DNA from 2 places in the Nonomuraea sp. NPDC052129 genome. Region 2 is predicted to be linked to the other one. Evidence: riboswitches for the same ligand, from Rfam matches in the RefSeq annotation. Region 2 holds a riboswitch; the other holds the start of a gene.
The links. Region 2 has a riboswitch for thiamine pyrophosphate ahead of AB0L53_RS43290 (cytosine permease). Riboswitches for the same ligand answer to the same signal wherever they lie in the genome.
Positions count from the first base shown of each region.

Region 1: linked by a shared signal. The riboswitch ahead of AB0L53_RS02740 (FAD-dependent oxidoreductase) and the one ahead of AB0L53_RS43290 (cytosine permease) in region 2 are both predicted to bind thiamine pyrophosphate.

Region 1 covers NZ_JBFAVX010000001.1:596,552-604,816, reverse strand. The annotation lists gene pknB (Stk1 family PASTA domain-containing Ser/Thr kinase) at 1-233, opposite strand, end outside; gene AB0L53_RS02750 (thiazole synthase) at 460-1,167, opposite strand; gene thiS (sulfur carrier protein ThiS) at 1,208-1,408, opposite strand; gene AB0L53_RS02740 (FAD-dependent oxidoreductase) at 1,405-2,745, opposite strand; TPP riboswitch at 2,735-2,851, opposite strand; gene AB0L53_RS02735 (FAD-dependent oxidoreductase) at 2,910-4,073, shown strand; gene AB0L53_RS02730 (Rv2175c family DNA-binding protein) at 4,104-4,478, shown strand; gene thiE (thiamine phosphate synthase) at 4,456-5,091, shown strand; gene AB0L53_RS02720 (polyprenyl synthetase family protein) at 5,226-6,293, opposite strand; gene metF (methylenetetrahydrofolate reductase [NAD(P)H]) at 6,367-7,290, shown strand; gene AB0L53_RS02710 (hypothetical protein) at 7,600-8,118, opposite strand.
Region 2 covers NZ_JBFAVX010000029.1:108,951-117,215, forward strand. The annotation lists gene AB0L53_RS43255 (response regulator transcription factor) at 1-395, opposite strand, end outside; gene AB0L53_RS43260 (hypothetical protein) at 490-663, shown strand; gene AB0L53_RS43265 (DUF6412 domain-containing protein) at 660-881, shown strand; gene yidC (membrane protein insertase YidC) at 934-1,587, shown strand; gene AB0L53_RS43275 (ATP-binding protein) at 1,591-2,022, opposite strand; gene AB0L53_RS43280 (PAS domain-containing sensor histidine kinase) at 2,165-4,033, opposite strand; gene AB0L53_RS43285 (methylated-DNA--[protein]-cysteine S-methyltransferase) at 4,130-4,696, shown strand; gene AB0L53_RS43290 (cytosine permease) at 4,718-6,061, opposite strand; TPP riboswitch at 6,052-6,164, opposite strand; gene AB0L53_RS43295 (rhodanese-like domain-containing protein) at 6,190-6,513, opposite strand; gene AB0L53_RS43300 (helix-turn-helix domain-containing protein) at 6,521-6,961, opposite strand; gene AB0L53_RS43305 (MFS transporter) at 7,037-8,265, shown strand, end outside.

The DNA.
Region 1 (8,265 bases), on a different contig from region 2:
ACGTTGGGGTGCGAGAGGCTGGCCACGGACTTGGCCTCGCCGATGAACCGCCGCACGAACGCCGGGTCCTCGGCGAGCGAGCGATGCATGACCTTCAGCGCGACCGTGCGGTCAAGCCGGACGTCGAGCGCCAGGTAGACGGTCGCCATACCGCCCCGCGCGATCCGGGACTCGATGCGATAACGCCCATCGAGCAGCCGTCCGACGAGAGGGTCCGCTGTCGTCGTGTCCACCCCGCTGAGTTTACGGGCGTTTTGCCACTGGCAAGGCCTGACCATCCGAAACCGATGCCGAGCCGTGCTCGTTGGAACGCGCCTATCTGGAACATAACCGGACATATCCTGTTTCGCCGGTTCCGCGTGGCGTCGGCGACTGCGGGCCTGTCCGGGGCCCTCGCGTGGCTACGGACCCGTCGGGGGCCTTCGCGTGGCTACGGAACCGTCCGGGGGTTTCGCGTGGCTATGGGCCCGTCGGGGAGGATGCCTCCGCGTAGCGGCGGCGGGGGATGCGGCCCGCCTGGTGGGCGAGCCGGCCCGCCTGGACGGCCGCTCTCATGGCCGTCGCCATCAGCTCCGGCCGCTGCGCCCTGGTGACGGCCGTGGCCAGGAGTACGGCGTCGCAGCCCAGCTCCATCGCCAGGGCGGCGTCGCTGGCCGTACCGATGCCCGCGTCGAGGATGACCGGCACCGAGGCCGCCTCCACGATGAGCTCGATGTTGTGCGGGTTGCGGATGCCGAGGCCCGAGCCGATCGGCGCGCCGAGCGGCATCACCGCGGCACATCCGGCCAGCTCCAGGCGACGCGCCAGCGCCGGGTCGTCCCCGATGTACGGCAGCACCACGAACCCGTCGGCCACCAGTCGTTCGGCCGCGTCGAACGTCTCGATCGGGTCCGGCAGCAGCGTCCGCTCGTCGGCGATGACCTCGAGCTTGACCCAGTTCGTGCCGAGCGCCTCCCTGGCCAGCCGGGCGGTCAGCACGGCGTCGCCCGCGGTGAAGCAGCCGGCGGTGTTGGGCAGGACCTTGATGCCGCGTTCGCGCAGCACGTCGAGCACCGAGCCGGGTGCACTGGGGTCGAGCCGCCGCATGGCGACGGTCGTCAGCTCGGTGCCGGACGCGACCAGCGCCTGGTCGAGCACCTCCAGCGACGGCGCGCCGCCGGTGCCCATGATGAGCCGGGAGGAGAACTTCTCTCCGGCTATGAGGAGATCATCCACCTTGCACCGCCGTCAGCACTTCCATCCGGTCACTGTCGCCGAGCGCTGTCGTCTCCCAGGCGCTCCGCGTCACCACCTCGTCGTTCACGGCCACGGCGACGCCGGTCGTCGCCGTGGTGAGCGTGAGTACGGCCTGCGCCACGGTGGTGCCGTCGGGCACCTCGTGCGGGGCCCCATTGATGGTCACATTCATGAAATATCCCGATATCTCAGCGGCGAGCACAGCTCCGCGAGCTCGCTCTCCTCGCCCAGCAGAATGGCCGCCGTGAGCGGGGCCAGCAGCACCCCGCCCCGGTGATGCCCAGTGGCCAGCACCAGCCCCGGCGTCCCGCTGGGCCCGATGAGCGGGACGTTGTCCGGTGTGCCCGGCCGCAGCCCCGCCACCACGTCGGCGATCTCCAGCTCGGTGACGCCCGGGACCAGCTCGTGGGCGTCCCGCAGCAGCTCGTACAGTCCGCCCGCCGTCACCCTCGTGTCGAACCCCAGCTCCTCCTGGGTCGCCCCGACCACCAGCTCACCGTCACCCCTCGGCACCAGGTAGACGGATTTGCCGTGGACCGTCCCGCGTACGCACCTGCCGAGCAGGGGCTGAGGGGAGCGCAGCCGCATGATCTGCCCCTTGACCGGCCGTACCGGGACATCGACCAGCCCGGCGCTCCACGCCCCGGCCGCCAGCACGACCTGCTCGCCCCGGATCTCGGCGGGGATGTCCGCCTGCGGGAGGCCCTGGTCCGGGGTGGCTGTCCCGTCCGGGGTGGCTGTCCTGTCCGGGGTGGCTGTCCTGTCCGGGGTGGCTGTCCCGTCCGGGGTGGCTGTCCTGTCCGGGGTGGTCGGCCCGGACGGAGTGGCCGTCTGGTCCGGGGGTGCGAGGCGTACGCCCACGACCTGGTCGCCCATGCCGCCGTTCCGGAGTAGTTCGCTGACGCGAGCCCGGACGAGGGGGACGCCCAGGCGGTCGAGTGCGGCCTGGAGCGCGGCGGTGACCCGGCGCGGGTCCACCCAGGCGTCTCCACGGGCCAGCAGCCCACCGCGTACGGAGGGCGCCAGCATGGGCTCCAGCCGACGGCACTCGCGCCCGGTGAGCCGCTCGACCGGTAGCCCCAGCTTCTCCATGAACGCGGCCAGCTCACCGAGCGCCGCCAGATCGTCGGCCCCGAACGCCACGGCCAGCGTCCCGTCGACCCGGAAGTCCAGCCCGGCCCGCGCGGCCTCACTGAGCCCGCTCACGACCGCTTCAGACGCCCCGGCCTCGTCAACGCGGGTGGCGGCGGGTTGCGTACCGGTGTCGAGGCCGGCGTCGGTGGCGAGTTCGGAGGCGAAGGACGGCCAGCGGCGCAGTGCGGCGAGGCCCAGTCGGAGCAGCGGCTCCTCCGTGTAGGTGACCTCGCTCACCGGCGCCAGCATGCCCGCCGCCGCGTGCGAGGCCCCGGTGGCCGGAGCCGGGTCGACCACGGTGACCGGCCGCCCCGAGCGGGACAGGCGCCAGGCGATGGACAGCCCGATGATCCCGCCGCCTACGACGATGTCCACGTCCGCTCCCTTCGCCGGCATGATCCGGATCAGGTGTCTTGCGGTCGAAGGCCCGGTGCAGCCTTCCTCTCAGCCCGGTAACGGCCGGACTCCCGCGCGTCTTACGTCTCCACCCTACGGCCTCGGCGCGACGTCCCGGCACGGGCCCCGTTATGGTCTTGAACGTGAATCATGTGGTGGTGGCAGGTGCCGGTCTGGCCGGTGTACGGAGTGTCGAGGCGCTGCGCGCGAAAGGGTTCGACGGCAGGATCACGTTGATCGGGCAAGAGCGGCACCGGCCGTACGACCGGCCACCCTTGTCGAAGGCGGTCCTGTCCGGCAGCAGTGACTCCAGCTTCGTCGACGCCGACCTCGCCGTGCTGGAGGTGGACTTCTGGCCGGGTGTCTCGGCCAAGGCGCTGCGTCCCGGCGTCGTCGAGACCACCGAGGGCGAGCTCGGCTACGACGGGCTGGTGATCGCCACCGGAGCCGAGCCGATCACGCTGCCCGGTGACGGCCGTCAGCACGTGCTGCGTACCCTCGACGACGCGCTGGAGCTGCGCGCCCGGCTCGTCAAGGGCGCCCACGTGGTGATCATCGGCGCCGGTTGGATCGGCGCCGAGGTGGCCACCGCCGCCCGCCGGGCCGGCTGCGAGGTGACCGTGATCGAGGCGGGCCCCACCCCGCTCGCCCAGGCGGTCGGCCCCGAGATCGGCGCCCGCACCCAGGGCTGGTACGAGGGCATCGACCTGCGGCTGAACACCCTGGTCGGCTCCGTGGACGACGGCGGCGTCACGCTCGCCGACGGAAGCCTCATCGAGGCGCACGTGGTCGTCACCGGCGTCGGCGTGCGCCCGACCGTCGGCTGGCTCGCGGGCTCCGGCGTCGACCTGGACAACGGCGTCGTCACCGACGAACACCTGCGCACCTCCCTGCCGAACGTCGTGGCCGTGGGCGACTGCGCCGCCTGGTGGTCGCGCCGGTTCGAGACCAGGCTGAGGGTCGAGCACTGGGACGCCGCGCTCAACTCACCCGAGGTGGCCGCCGCCACGCTGCTGGGTGTCGAGGCCGCCTACGACCCGGTGCCTTATTTCTGGTCCGAGCAGTTCGGCCACATGGTCCAGTACGCGGGCCACCACCCGGCCGGAGACCGCCTCCTCTACCGGGGCGAACTCGGCGGAAAATGGTCGGCCTGCTGGCTCACCTCGGACGACACCCTGGCCGCGGTACTCGCCGTGGACCGGCCCCGAGACCTCGTCCAGGGCCGCAGAATCATCGAAGCCGGACACCGCGTAGACGCCGAACGCCTGGTAGATCCCGACCTCTCCCTACGGGACTGTGTTGTTTGAGCAAGCACGCCATGTGGTAGTTGTGGTTTCGTGACGCTTTCTGTTGCGCAGATCGACCGGGAGACCGACCAGCTCGTCGCCGAGTGGCTCACTCTCCCCGAAGTGGCCGCGCGCCTAGACCTTTCGATAGGGCGGGCCAAGCAACTCCTCAAGGACCGGAAACTGCTCGGTGTGCGCCGGGGTGGTGGTGGGCCACAAGTGCCCGCGGTGTTCCTTGACGGAAAGGACGTGATGAAGGGTCTGCCCGGCACGCTCTCCGTGCTGCGCGACTCCGGTTACGACGACATCGAGTCGCTGCGCTGGCTCTTCACTCCCGACGACTCCCTGCCCGGCTCGCCCGTCGACGCCATCAGGGCCGGTCGCCATACCGAGGTCAAGCGGCGTGCCCAAGCCCTCGCTTTCTGACGCCCGCCTCTACCTCTGCACGGACGGCCGTCGCGAACGCGGTGACCTGGCCGACTTCCTCGACGCGGTGCTGGCCGCGGGCGTGGACATCGTCCAGTTGCGGGAGAAGGGGCTGGAGGCGCGCGAAGAGCTCGCGCTTCTCGAGGTCTTCCGCGACGCCTGCGACCGGCACGGCCGGCTGCTGGCGGTCAACGACCGGGCCGACATCGCCTACGCCGCCCGGCCCGACGTGCTCCACCTGGGGCAGGACGATCTTCCGGTGAAGGTCGCGCGAGAGATACTCGGCGACGACGTCTTCATCGGACGGTCCACCCACTCCATCGCCGAGGCGTCCGCCGCGGCCGTGGAGGAGGGCGTCGACTACTTCTGCTGCGGTCCCGTCTGGCCGACGCCGACCAAGCCGGGCCGCCACGCGCCGGGGCCATCGCTGCTCCGGCACGCGGCGTCGCTCGGCACCGGGCGGCCGTGGTTCGGCATTGGTGGGATCGACCTGGGCAATCTCAACCAGGTTCGGTCGTACGGGGTCGAACGGGTTGTGGTGGTACGCGCCATCACGGAGGCCGACGATCCGGGCGCCGCGGCAGCGGAGTTCGCCAAGCGCCTGGCCGGCTGACAGACGCGCGCGGGCGCCCTCCGGCGCCCGCCGCGCCGTACTCAGGTCGTGTGTGAGGCGGCGGGTCGTACACGCGGCCTCTCAGGGTGTGCGCGTGCGGCCTCTCAGGTGCGCCTGAGAGTGAGAGTGATGACTCAGGTGGTACGTGAGGTGGCGGCCACCGCCAGGTCCGACAGGGCCGCGCGGGCCTCCGGTGTGATGGGCGCCTTGCCGAGGAACGTCAGCGCCTCGCCGAGGTAGTCGCCGATCATGTCCTCGCACTGGCGCAGCGCCCCGGTGCCCTCGATGATGCCCCGCAGCACGGCCACCCCGTCCTCGTCGAGTCCGGGGTCGCCGAGCAGGGCTCGCACGGTCTCGGCGTCGCCGGGTGCGGCCGCGGCCAGCGTCCGGGCGACGAGCATCGTCCGCTTGCCCTCGCGCAGGTCGTCGCCCGCCGGTTTGCCGGTCTGCGCCGGGTCGCCGAACACGCCCAGGATGTCGTCGCGCAGCTGGAAGGCGATGCCGACCCGCCGGCCGTACTCCATGCAGAGCTCGTCCATCCACGGCTCCAGGCTGCCGGCGGCGAGCACCAGGCCGAGGCGGAGCGGTTGTTCGACGGAGTATTTGCCGCTCTTGTAGAGAGCGACGCGCAGGGCGGACTCGAAGGTGTTCTCGCCGTGCGCCTGCTCCAGCAGGTCGAGATATTGGCCACACATCAGCTCGGTGCGCATGTGGTCGTGCACCGGCTGGGCCGCCGACAGGGACTCGGGCGGCAGGCCGCTGCTGCGCCACATCTCGCCGGACCAGATCAGCAGCAGGTTGCCCAGCAGGATCGCCGCGCCCTCGCCGAACTGCTCCGCCGAGCCGTGCCAGCCCGACTTCTCGTGGATGGCCTCGAAGCGGCGGTGCGCGGACGGCATGCCCCTGCGCAGGTCGCTCTTGTCCATCACGTCGTCGTGCACCAGCGCGCTGGCCTGGAGCAGCTCCAGCGAGGCGGCGGCGGTGAAGATCCCGGGCACGTCGGTGCCGCCCGCGCCCCGCCATCCCCAGTAGCAGAAGGCCGGGCGCAGCCGCTTGCCGCCGGACAGCAGGTCTTCGGCGGCCGAGCGGAGCGGCTCGAGCTCGGTGTCGCCGGGGACGGGCAACTGCCGTCGGACGAACGTCCGCAGCGCGGCGTCCACCTTGGCACGCAGGGCGTCCAGGCTCGCGGCGTCAGTGGTCATGCATCTGAGACTAGTGGCCGGGCGGCCGAGCCGGATCTCCAGGGACGGGGCTTGTGGCGGTAGCCTGGGTCACATGGCGCTTGGTCGACCCTCCATCCTGCCCGATCGTGTTCCCACCGTCCGTGAGCTTCTCGCGTCCGGTGGCCGGTCGTTCTCCTTCGAATTCTTCCCGCCGAAGACGGACGAGGGGGAACGGCAGCTGTGGCGGGCGATCAGAGAGCTCGAGTCGCTGCGGCCGACGTTCGTGTCCGTGACCTACGGCGCGGGCGGCTCCAGCCGTGACCGCACCGTCGACATCGTCGAACGGCTGGCCCACGACACCACGCTCACCCCTGTGGCGCATTTCACCGCGGTCAACCACTCGATGCGCGAGCTGCGCCACCTGATCGGCCGCTTCGCGGACGCGGGGGTGCGCAACATCCTCGCCGTGCGGGGCGACCCTCCTGGTGACCCGACGGGCGAGTGGGTCCAGCACCCCGAAGGCGTCCTGTACGCCGAGGAGCTCGTGCGGCTGATCCGGCAGGTGGGCGACTTCTGCGTGGGCGTGGCGGCGTTCCCGTACAAACACCCGCGTTCGCCGTCGATCGAGTCCGACACCGACTTCTTCGTACAGAAGTGCCGGGCCGGCGCCGACTACGCGATCACCCAGATGTTCTTCCAGGCCGACGACTACCTGCGGCTGCGCGACCGCGTGGCGGAGCAGGGGTGTGACACGCCGATCATTCCGTGCATCATGCCGGTCACGCAGATGAGCACGATCGCCAGGTCGGAGCAGCTGTCGGGGGCGCCGTTCCCGGCGGACCTGGCGGCCCGCTTCGAGGCGGTGGCTGACGACCCGGCGGCCGTGCGGCGGCTGGGCATCGACCACGGGGTGGAGCTCTGCCAGCGGCTGCTCGATGAGGGCGCCCCAGGCATCCACTTCATCACGTTCAACCGCTCCAGCGCGACGCGAGAGGTGTTCGAGCGGCTTGCTCCGGCCGAGGCGCTGTCCGCGTAACCCGGCGCATCCTGGCCTTTCTCTTGTTGCGACTCGTCCCTTGGCCGTCTAGATCCTTTGGTGCGACCCCTGTGACGGTCCGGCGGAGTGGAGGAAGGCGGTCCGTCGCGGTCGGGGTCCCTGGGGAGGGATAGCTCTTTCGTGGGAGAAGAAGAACGACCCTCGGTGAGGGGACCTCGTGCCGGTGCTCCGCCCGCAGGGGGATCGGGCGGATGGCCGGTTGCCCTACGTAGTGAAGATTGCCCAGAGTGACGGCTGGCAAACCACAAGTCACGAGACGGCCAATGACACGCCGGTTCGTTCTCCGGCCTAGTCGAAGAACTGCCAGATGCTGAACCTGCGCACGTAGAGAGGCACGGCATCCCGGCCGAGCACCCTGATGCGCCTGATGCGTGTCTTCTGGTTCATCTTGACCTTCACGCACTTCAGGTGCGCACCGTGGAATCCAGGCAGGGCGGAGTAGGAGATGGACACGGCGCGGTGCGCCAGACCCCGGTCGGACAGTCCCAGCCCCACCTCCCGGTAGAGGCGCCTTGACCCCTTCAGGGCGAACGCGGTGGAGCCGATGAGCGCGTGATTCGCCTTCGGCGGGCAGTGCACGAAGATCCGGACGTGGCTGGCCTGGCGGGGGTCCCAGGGGAGGACGCGGAGCGACGGGACGTTCTTCAGCTCTGGGGGGATGGCAGTCTTGGAGCTCTTTTTGCTGGTGCTCGCGGTCGACGTGGGTGTGGGCGTAGGTGTGGGTGCGGAGGTGGCGGTCGGCTCGGGTGGGGTGCCCTGGCTCACCAGGAGAGTGGCGGCCACTCCGATTCGTGTGACGAGACGCATAGGTTCCTCCTGCCGGACGTCCGGGTGGTGTGACGTGGGCGTCGGTGCAGGGGGAGGTGCCCGGGATTGACGCGGATGGGGGCGCCAGGTTGATCGTCTTCATTATGGCGGCGGCGTGGCGAACGAGGCGGAGCCGCGCTGGTACGG
Region 2 (8,265 bases):
AGCACGCCCGTGCCGCCCGTGACCGAGGCGCCGCGGGCGCGGCGCAGCACCGACTGGACGCGCAGCGCCAGCTCACGCGGGCTGAAGGGCTTGGTCACGTAGTCGTCGGCGCCGGTTTCGAGCCCGACCACGCGGTCGATCTCCTCGCCGAGCGCGGTCAGCATGATCACCGGGACCGGCCAGCGCTCCCTGAGCTTCCTGCACACCTGCAGCCCGTCGATCTTCGGCAGCATCAGGTCGAGCACCATCAGATCCGGCGGGCTGGCCAGCGCCCGCCGCAGCGCCTCGGCGCCGTCGCCCACGCACTCGACCTCGTGCCCGTCGCGCTCCAGATATCGCGCCACCACTTCGGCCACGGTCGGGTCGTCGTCGACCACCAGGATGCGCGTGTTCACCCTTTCACCGTACGGCGGAGGCGTGCCGAATCGACACTTACGTCATTGCTTCGTAAGCCTCGCGGATCATGCTCGCAGGACGTACGGTGGGCGCATGAGTCGCGTCGTCATGCTCGTATTGGGGGCCCTCCTTGCCCTCTTCGTGCTGTTCAATTTCGTGATCCCCATGATCATGGGGCTGCTCAAGGTCGCCCTCATCATCGGTGTGGTCGCCCTTCTGGTGTTCATCGCCGTCACCTTGGTCGGGAAGTCGTCCTCGTCACGGTGACGCTTTTCCTGTTCGACCCCTGGCTCATCGGCGTGACCATGGTGGCGATCCTGCTGCTCGCCACCTGGGCCGCCCGGCTGCTGCCCGCCATCGGCGGCGACGCGCCCGGCTTCCCGCTGATGTACGCCCGGCGCACGGCCTTCCAGCGCCAGCGCCATCCCGCGGCGGCAGGCCGGCCACGGCCACGAGCTCCGTCATCGCGCCCCGCTTCCGGGTAAGCGGGGCTCTCTTCAGTGAGCCCTGATCCATCTCTCTTTGATTGAAGGGCTCATGTTCGACTCTTTCGTGTCATTTCTGCTGGCCGTGTCCGGCGACAACGCCGCCGTGGCCATCGTGCTGTTCACCGTGGCCGTACGCCTCCTGCTGCTGCCGCTCGGCATCCGCCAGGCCCGCGCCACACAGGTCCAGAAGCGCTTGGCGCCCAAGCTGGCCGAGCTGCGGAAGCGGTGGTCGCGCAACCCCGAGAGACTGGCCAAGGAGACCACCAAACTGTACGCGAAGGAAGGCACCTCGCCTTTGGCCACGATCCTGCCGGGATTGGGGCAGCTTCCGTTCATGTGGGTGATGTATCGGGTCGCCACGCACCCCACCGCTTTCCTGGGGCATGACCTGCTGGGCGCCCCTTTGGGGCAGCATGTGGCGGGAATCGTCACCAATTACGGTCTGGTTAGCGGGCCATTTTTGGTCTTTGCCGTGGTCATCGCGCTGATCGCGGTCGTGGCGTGGATTTCGGCCCGCAAAGTCAGCGCCACGCTGCCCGACGAGCAGCCCGCGCTGATACGGAAAATCATGCCGCTGATGCCGTTCGGCACGGTGCTGGCCGCCGCGGTGCTGCCGCTGGCCGCGGCGCTCTACCTGCTGATCTCCACGGCGTGGACCGTGGGAGAGCGGGCGATCCTGGCCACCCGGCCGCTGAGCGCGTAGCCGCTATCCAGCCTCTCGCAGTGCGTGGACCTGCCCGTTCATCAATCCGTTGGGGGCGTGCAAGATCGCCCACACCGTCGTGATGTCACCGTCGTGGCGGACTCCCCAGCTCTCCGCGACGTACTCGACGATGCCGAGTCCCCTGCCCCCGAGCGACGACAGAGTCGGCCGGCCGGCACGGGGCTCGGTGGCCGCGCCGCCATCGCTCACAGCGACCTCGATGTGTTCGTCGCTCCGCAGCCAGGCCACCCTGACCATGCCCGACGGCAGCGGATGCGCATGCCGTAGCGCGTTGCTCAGCAGCTCGCTCACCACGAGGACGGCATCGTCGATCGCGGTGGCGAAAACCCCGCGATCCTGCAGGTCAGTGCTCAGACGCTGGCGGGCGACGGCGACACTGGACGGCGCGTACGGCAGTAGCACCACGCTTGACACACCCACCTCCCCGCTCCCAGTGCCCCCCACGGGAACACTCCCCGGTACGACCGAAATGCCCCGTTACTCGATCCCAGAAACCGCATCTCGATCACAGCTTGTACACATCGGACGATAGATCAGCGTAACCGTTACCACCTCGTTACCGCATCGGTGTGTCGGATCGGATAGGGGAAGCGTTGCCCAACACGAGCCGCATTCGAGTGCCTCCACCGGGTCGCGGATGGGCACTCACATCGCCGCCCTGAGCCCTGGCCAGACTGCGCACAATGTAGAGCCCGAGGCCGACTCCGCCGAACCTGCGACGGTCACCGCTGTCGACCTGGACGAACCGCTCGAAGACCCGCTCCCGATCCGGCGCGGCGATGCCGACGCCCTCATCGTCCACCACCACGACCACGGCGTCGTCCTCGGGCCAGGCGCCCACACTGATCAGGCCGCCCGTCGGCGAGTACTTGAAGGCGTTCTCCAGCAGCTGGCCGAGGATGATGTCGGTGGCGAGCGCGTCGCCTCTGACGTACGGCAGCGCCTCGGGGATGGCCACCTCCACCCGGTGCCTGTCGGACAGCACAGGCAGGCCGAGCGTGGCCGCGTGGATCCGCTCGGCCAGATCGAACGCCTCGATGCGCACCGGCGGCTCGTCGGCGCCCGCCCTGGCGCCGAGCAGCAGGTGGTCCATGAGCTGGCCGAGCGACCTGGCCCGCTCGGCGATCGTGTGGACGGCGGAGCGCCGCTCGGTGTCGTTCAGCTTGTCCCAGCGCGCGTCGAGCGTGCTGGCGAACCCGCGCACGATCGTGATGGGCGTGCGCAGCTCATGACTGGTCGTGGCCAGGAACAGGTCCTTGGCCTCCTCCAGTTCCTTGGCCGTGGTCACGTCGCGGAAGTCGACGACCACCTCTCCGGTCTCCTCGATCTTGGCGCTGACCACGTCCAGCCAGCGCCCGCTCTCCAGCTGGTAGGTGAGCTTCTCTCCCGGGCTGGGCAGCGGGAAGGGCAGCGGCCCGCCGATGACGGCCTCTCCCGGCGTCGCGGTGAGCTCGGCGGCGGCCGGGTTCCACTGGCTGACCCGCCCGGCGCGGTCGAGCACGGCGATGCCGTCGGCGCTGGCATCGAACACCGCCCGCTCGTGCGCCCGCTGACGTACGGCCTCCTGATAGGCCACCGCGTTGCCGACCGCGATGCCGGCGTGCCCGGCCAGCAGCTCCAGGAGTTCGAGCTCCAGATGGCCGGGCTTGCGGTCGGCGAACAGCGCGTACAGGGCCCCGTAGGGACGGCCACCGACCGCGGCCAGGCCGAGCGCGATCGTGTGCAGCCCGTCGAGCTCGGCCCACACCAGGTCGCCGAGCCCCTGCGACTCCAGCATCACCGTCTTCCCGGTGCGTAAGAGCTTGCCGACCAGGCTGGTACGCAGCTCGGCCGTCACGTCCTTGAGCGAGTCGGGCAACTGGTGCGCGCTCACCAGCCGCAGCCGCTCGCCCTCGATGAGCACGAAGCCGCCCGCGTCGGCGCCGGTCAGCTCGGTCAGGCTGGCCGCGATGCGGTCGAGCACCGTGGACAGCTCCAGCTCGGCGTTGATGTCGCCGACCACGTCGGTGAGCCGGCGCACCAGCCGGGCCCGCCGCGCCATGCGGTTCCTGGCGGCCTCGTCGGCCTCGGTCAGATGGTGCACGAAGACGTAGCCCGCCACGGCGCTGCCCGTGAGCAGCGCGCTCGTGTCGACCCTCAGGTCGAGCACGGTGCCGTCCCTGCGCAACCGCTTGGTACGCAGCGACACCTGGCCGCCCGTACGCACCCGTTCGAGCACCGCGTTGTGCTCCGCTGTCAGCTCCCCCGGCACGATCGGCGCCCTGCGGCCCAGCATCTCCTCGGCCGACCAGCCGAAGAGCCGCTCCGCCGCCCGGTTCCAGACGAGTACGGTCTGGTCCCTGTCGAGCGCGACCACGGCGTTGGGCGAGCTGGCGAGCACCGCGCGAGCGATCTCATCGTCACTGCCTGCTCTGTCGTCACCCACACCTCCATAGTGCCTGTGGCGTGCGGCGTTCGTCGGGCGATCCGTCCGATACGCTGCGGGCACGGCCTTTCAGGGCGGCGGAAGAGGGTGGCGGGTATGTCCAGTGGAGACCTCGATGCCCTGCTGCGGGTGACTTCCGCCACCTATCGCGGCGAGGTGCCGCCCGATGTGGCGTTCGGCACCTATGACGGCGCGGTCGGCCGGCTGGTGCTGGCGGTGAGCGGCAAGGGCATCGTGGCGTGCAGCTTCGAGTCGGAGGACACCGTCTTCGAGTTGGTCGTCCGCCATGTGGGCGCGTTCGTCGGGCCCGACCCCGGGCGGCTCGACCCGGTGCGCAGGGAGCTCGACGCCTACTTCTCCGGCCGCCTGCGGGCCTTCGCCACACCGGTGGACCTGTCCATCGCCACGACGTTCGCCCGTACGGTGCTGCAGAAGACCATGGCCGTGCCCTACGGCGAGACGGCGACCCTCGACGAGATCGGCGAGAGCATCGGCCGCCCGCGCGCGCTGCGCGCGGTCGGCAACGCGCTCAACGCCAACCCCGTCTGTGTGGTCGTGCCGTGCCACCGGATCGTGCCGGTCGACGGCGAACTCGGCGACTACGCGGGCGGCCAGGCCGCCAAGCGTCATCTCCTCAACATCGAGAAACGCTCACGGGCCTGAGGTACGTACTCAGAAGCGAGCTCAACGACGCGTGATCGACGCGCGCCTGGTCGCCCAGCCGATCGCCAGCGTCACCAGGGCCGCCACCAGAGCCGCGCCCAGGGCCCCGTTCATCCACGGCTGCCTGGTGAACCCGGTGGCCTCGCGTACGGCCGCCCAGAGGCCGTCCCACCGCTCGACCGTCGGCGTGGAGGTGGTCAGCCAGTAGGCCACGAAGCCGAGCGCCCAGGGCACCAGCATGGACCAGCGGGCGGGCGCGTCCTCGTTGGTGTTCCACCCCGAGGATCCGCCGAGCACGAAGTAGTCGACCGCCAGCACCGCGAACATCGGCACGAACACCGCCCCGATCACGCCCAGGAACGCCCCGTACGAGTTCACGTCGACCACCAGCGCGATGGCGGTGGTCAGCACGCCGATGGCGATCGAGAAGACCCGCCGGTCGACGCGCGGCATGAGGTTCTGCAGGGACATGGTCGTGGAGTAGACGTTCGCGAACGACTGGTCGGCCTCCCGCAACACCAAGATCGCGAAGAACAGCGCGCCCAGCGGCACCGCCACGAACGCCCCGAACACGGCCGTGCCGTCGGCGGCCACCGCGGCGGACCCGGCGATGGCCACCGCGTAGACGCCCAGCCCCAGGCAGGCGACCTGCGCCAGCGTGTAGCCGCCGACCACGCCCGCGAAGGCCGCCCGGCTCGACCTGGAGTGCCGGGCGAAGTCCGCCGCGATCGGCACCCACGAGACCGACAGCGCGATGACGTAGTCGACCGCGGGCGCGAACGCCGTCCACGACCCGCCGCCCTGCGGCGGAGCCTTCGACAGGAACGCCACCGCGAACCAGACCAGCGAGATGATCACCCCGATGGTGACGTAGCGCCGCAGCAGCCGGACCGACCCGAGCGGCCAGATGGTCAGCGACGTGGTCAGCGCCCCCGCCACCACCACCCACACCTGGTACGGCACCACGGCCCCGAAGATGGCCATCGCGCCCTTGGCGATCACCCACAGCTCGAAGGCGCCCCACCCGATCATCTGGACGATGTTGAGCACGGTCGGGATGTAGGACAGCCGCGCCCCGAACAACCCGCGCAGCAGCACCATCGCCGGCCGCCCGGTCTGCGTGCCCGGGATGGCCGACAGCCCCACCATGGCCGTGCCGACCAGGCTGCCGACGAGGGCGGCGAGCAGGGCCGCGCTCAGGCTGAGCGGGCTGCCGCCGAGCGGGTCGAGCAGGAACAGCGCACCGCTGAACCCCAGCAGGCTCACGGCCAGGTTCGCCCACAGGGCCCCCTGGTCGAGCAGCCCGAGCGTCTTGGGGGGCGTCCCTTCGAGGGTCAGCGGGACTTCGTCGACGACATGCGTCATCTCACACTCCCTACGCCGGCATTACCCGGACAGGTTCATGCGGTCGGCGACAGGTCAGTCGCCCTCTCAGCCCGGTGCACCCCGAGCTCCCGCGGTTTGTGTAGTTGTCGAGCGGATTATGCCATCCGTCAGGCGACGAACGGCGGGCGCCCCGTCTCACTGACCATCGGGCGGCGCGCGCCCGCCCACGACTGCATGCCGCCGTCGACGTTGACCGCCTCGCGCCCGAGCTGGTTGAGCCAGGCCGCGACCTGGAACGACCGGCCGCCGACCCGGCAGACCACGTAGACGGTCCGGTCGCCCGGCACCTCCTCGACCCGCCCCTGGATCTGCGTCATCGGGATGTGCACCGCCTCGGGCGCGTGCCCGGCCACCCATTCGTCCTGTTCACGCACGTCGAGCAGGTAGGCGTCGGCGGGAACGTCGCTGGCCGAGATCTCTGGAACCGTCATGCCTCCATCATCTCGCGTCGCTGGTCATCTCGCGTCGCTGGTCATAGGCGGCACGCGCCGTGGCGATCTCCTGCCGGTGCTCCTCGGTCCAGGTGACCAGGCTCTTGATCGTCTGGTGCAGGGTCCGGCCGAGCGGCGTGAGCGCGTAGTCGACCCGCGGGGGCACGACGGGGTGAACCGTGCGGCTGACCAGGCCGTCGCGCTCCAGGTGGCGCAGGGTCACGCTGAGCATCCGCTGGCTGACCCCGTCGATCTCGCGGCGCAGCTGGGTGAAGCGCAGGCTCTGGCAGTCGAGCAGCGCGATGACCAGCAGCGACCACTTGTCGGCGACGCGGTCGAGTATCTGCCGGACCTCGCAGTCCTCCCTGGTGTCCCACTGCCACACGTCGTAGTCGTCGTCCACGGTGCTCTCGCAGTAACCGGGTGACTTAGAAGTGCCGTCTTCCATGACATTTCATACTGCCGGATGATTTGGACGGTTACCAGAGATAACCGAATGCCGATAAGTAACCAGGAGTTGACCATGTCCAAACGCGCTTGGGGCATGTTGATCGTGCTGTGCGGAGCCATCTTCATCGAGGGCACCGACGTGGCCATGCTGAACGTGGCCCTGCCCTCGATCAGGGCGGATCTGGGGCTGTCCACGGGCATGCTGAGCGGGGTGGTGAGCGCCTACGTCCTGGGCTGTGGCGGTTTCATCCTGCTCGGCGGCCGGGCGGCCGACCTGCTGGGCAGGCGCAGGATGTTCCTGCTCTGGCTCGGCGTCTTCGTGGTGTTCTCCGGGTTGGGCGGGTTCGCGACCGAGGGGTGGGTGCTGCTGGTCGCCAGGTTCCTCACCGGGGTCGCGGCCGCGTTCATGATGCCCGCCGGGCTGTCGCTGATCACCACGAGCTTCCCCGAGGGCAGGCAGCGCAACCGCGCGCTGCTGGTGTACGCGGGGACGGGGGCCGCCGGGTTCGCGCTCGGGCTGGTGATCGGTGGTCTGCTGAGCTCGATCGGCTGGCGCTGGGTCTTCTTCGCGCCCGTCCTCTTCTCGCTGGCGATCCTGATCGCCGCCGTCCCGCTGCTGAAGGAGCGGCCGACGCCCCGGCCCGCAGGTGGCGTCGACCTGGCCGGGGCCGCGACCATCACCGGCGCGATGACGCTGCTGGTCTACGGCCTGGTACGGCTGGAGCACCCCGCCGACGGCCCGGCCTGGACCGTCGGCGCGTTCGCGGGCGGCGTGGCGCTGCTGGCGGCGTTCGTGGCGATCGAGCGGCGGTCGGCCACGCCGCTCGTCCGCCTGGGCATCCTGCGCTCCGCGCCACTGGTGCGCGCCAACCTGACGGCGCTGCTGCTCACCGCGTCGTTCTTCGGCTTCCAGTTCCTGGTCACGTTGTACCTGCAGGAGTTGCGCGGCTGGTCCACCGTCCAGACCGGCCTGGCCCTGCTCGCCGCCGCCGCCGACGTGGTGCTCGCGCCGACGCTGACCCCGTGGCTGGTGCAGAGGTACGGCAACGCCCGGGTGATCTTCGGCGGCCTGCTGTCGGGGCTCGCGGCTTACGGCCTGTTCGTGGGGGTCGGGATGGACTGGTCGTACGCGGCCATGCTGCCGTCGATGCTGCTGATCGGGCTGATGTTCGCCTTCGTGTACGGCCCGCTCACGATCGTCGCCACGGAGGGCATCGCGGAGGACGAGCAGGGCTTGGCCGGTGGGCTGCTTAACTCGGCCTTCCAGTTCGGCGCGGCGCTCGGGCTGTCCATGGTCACGGC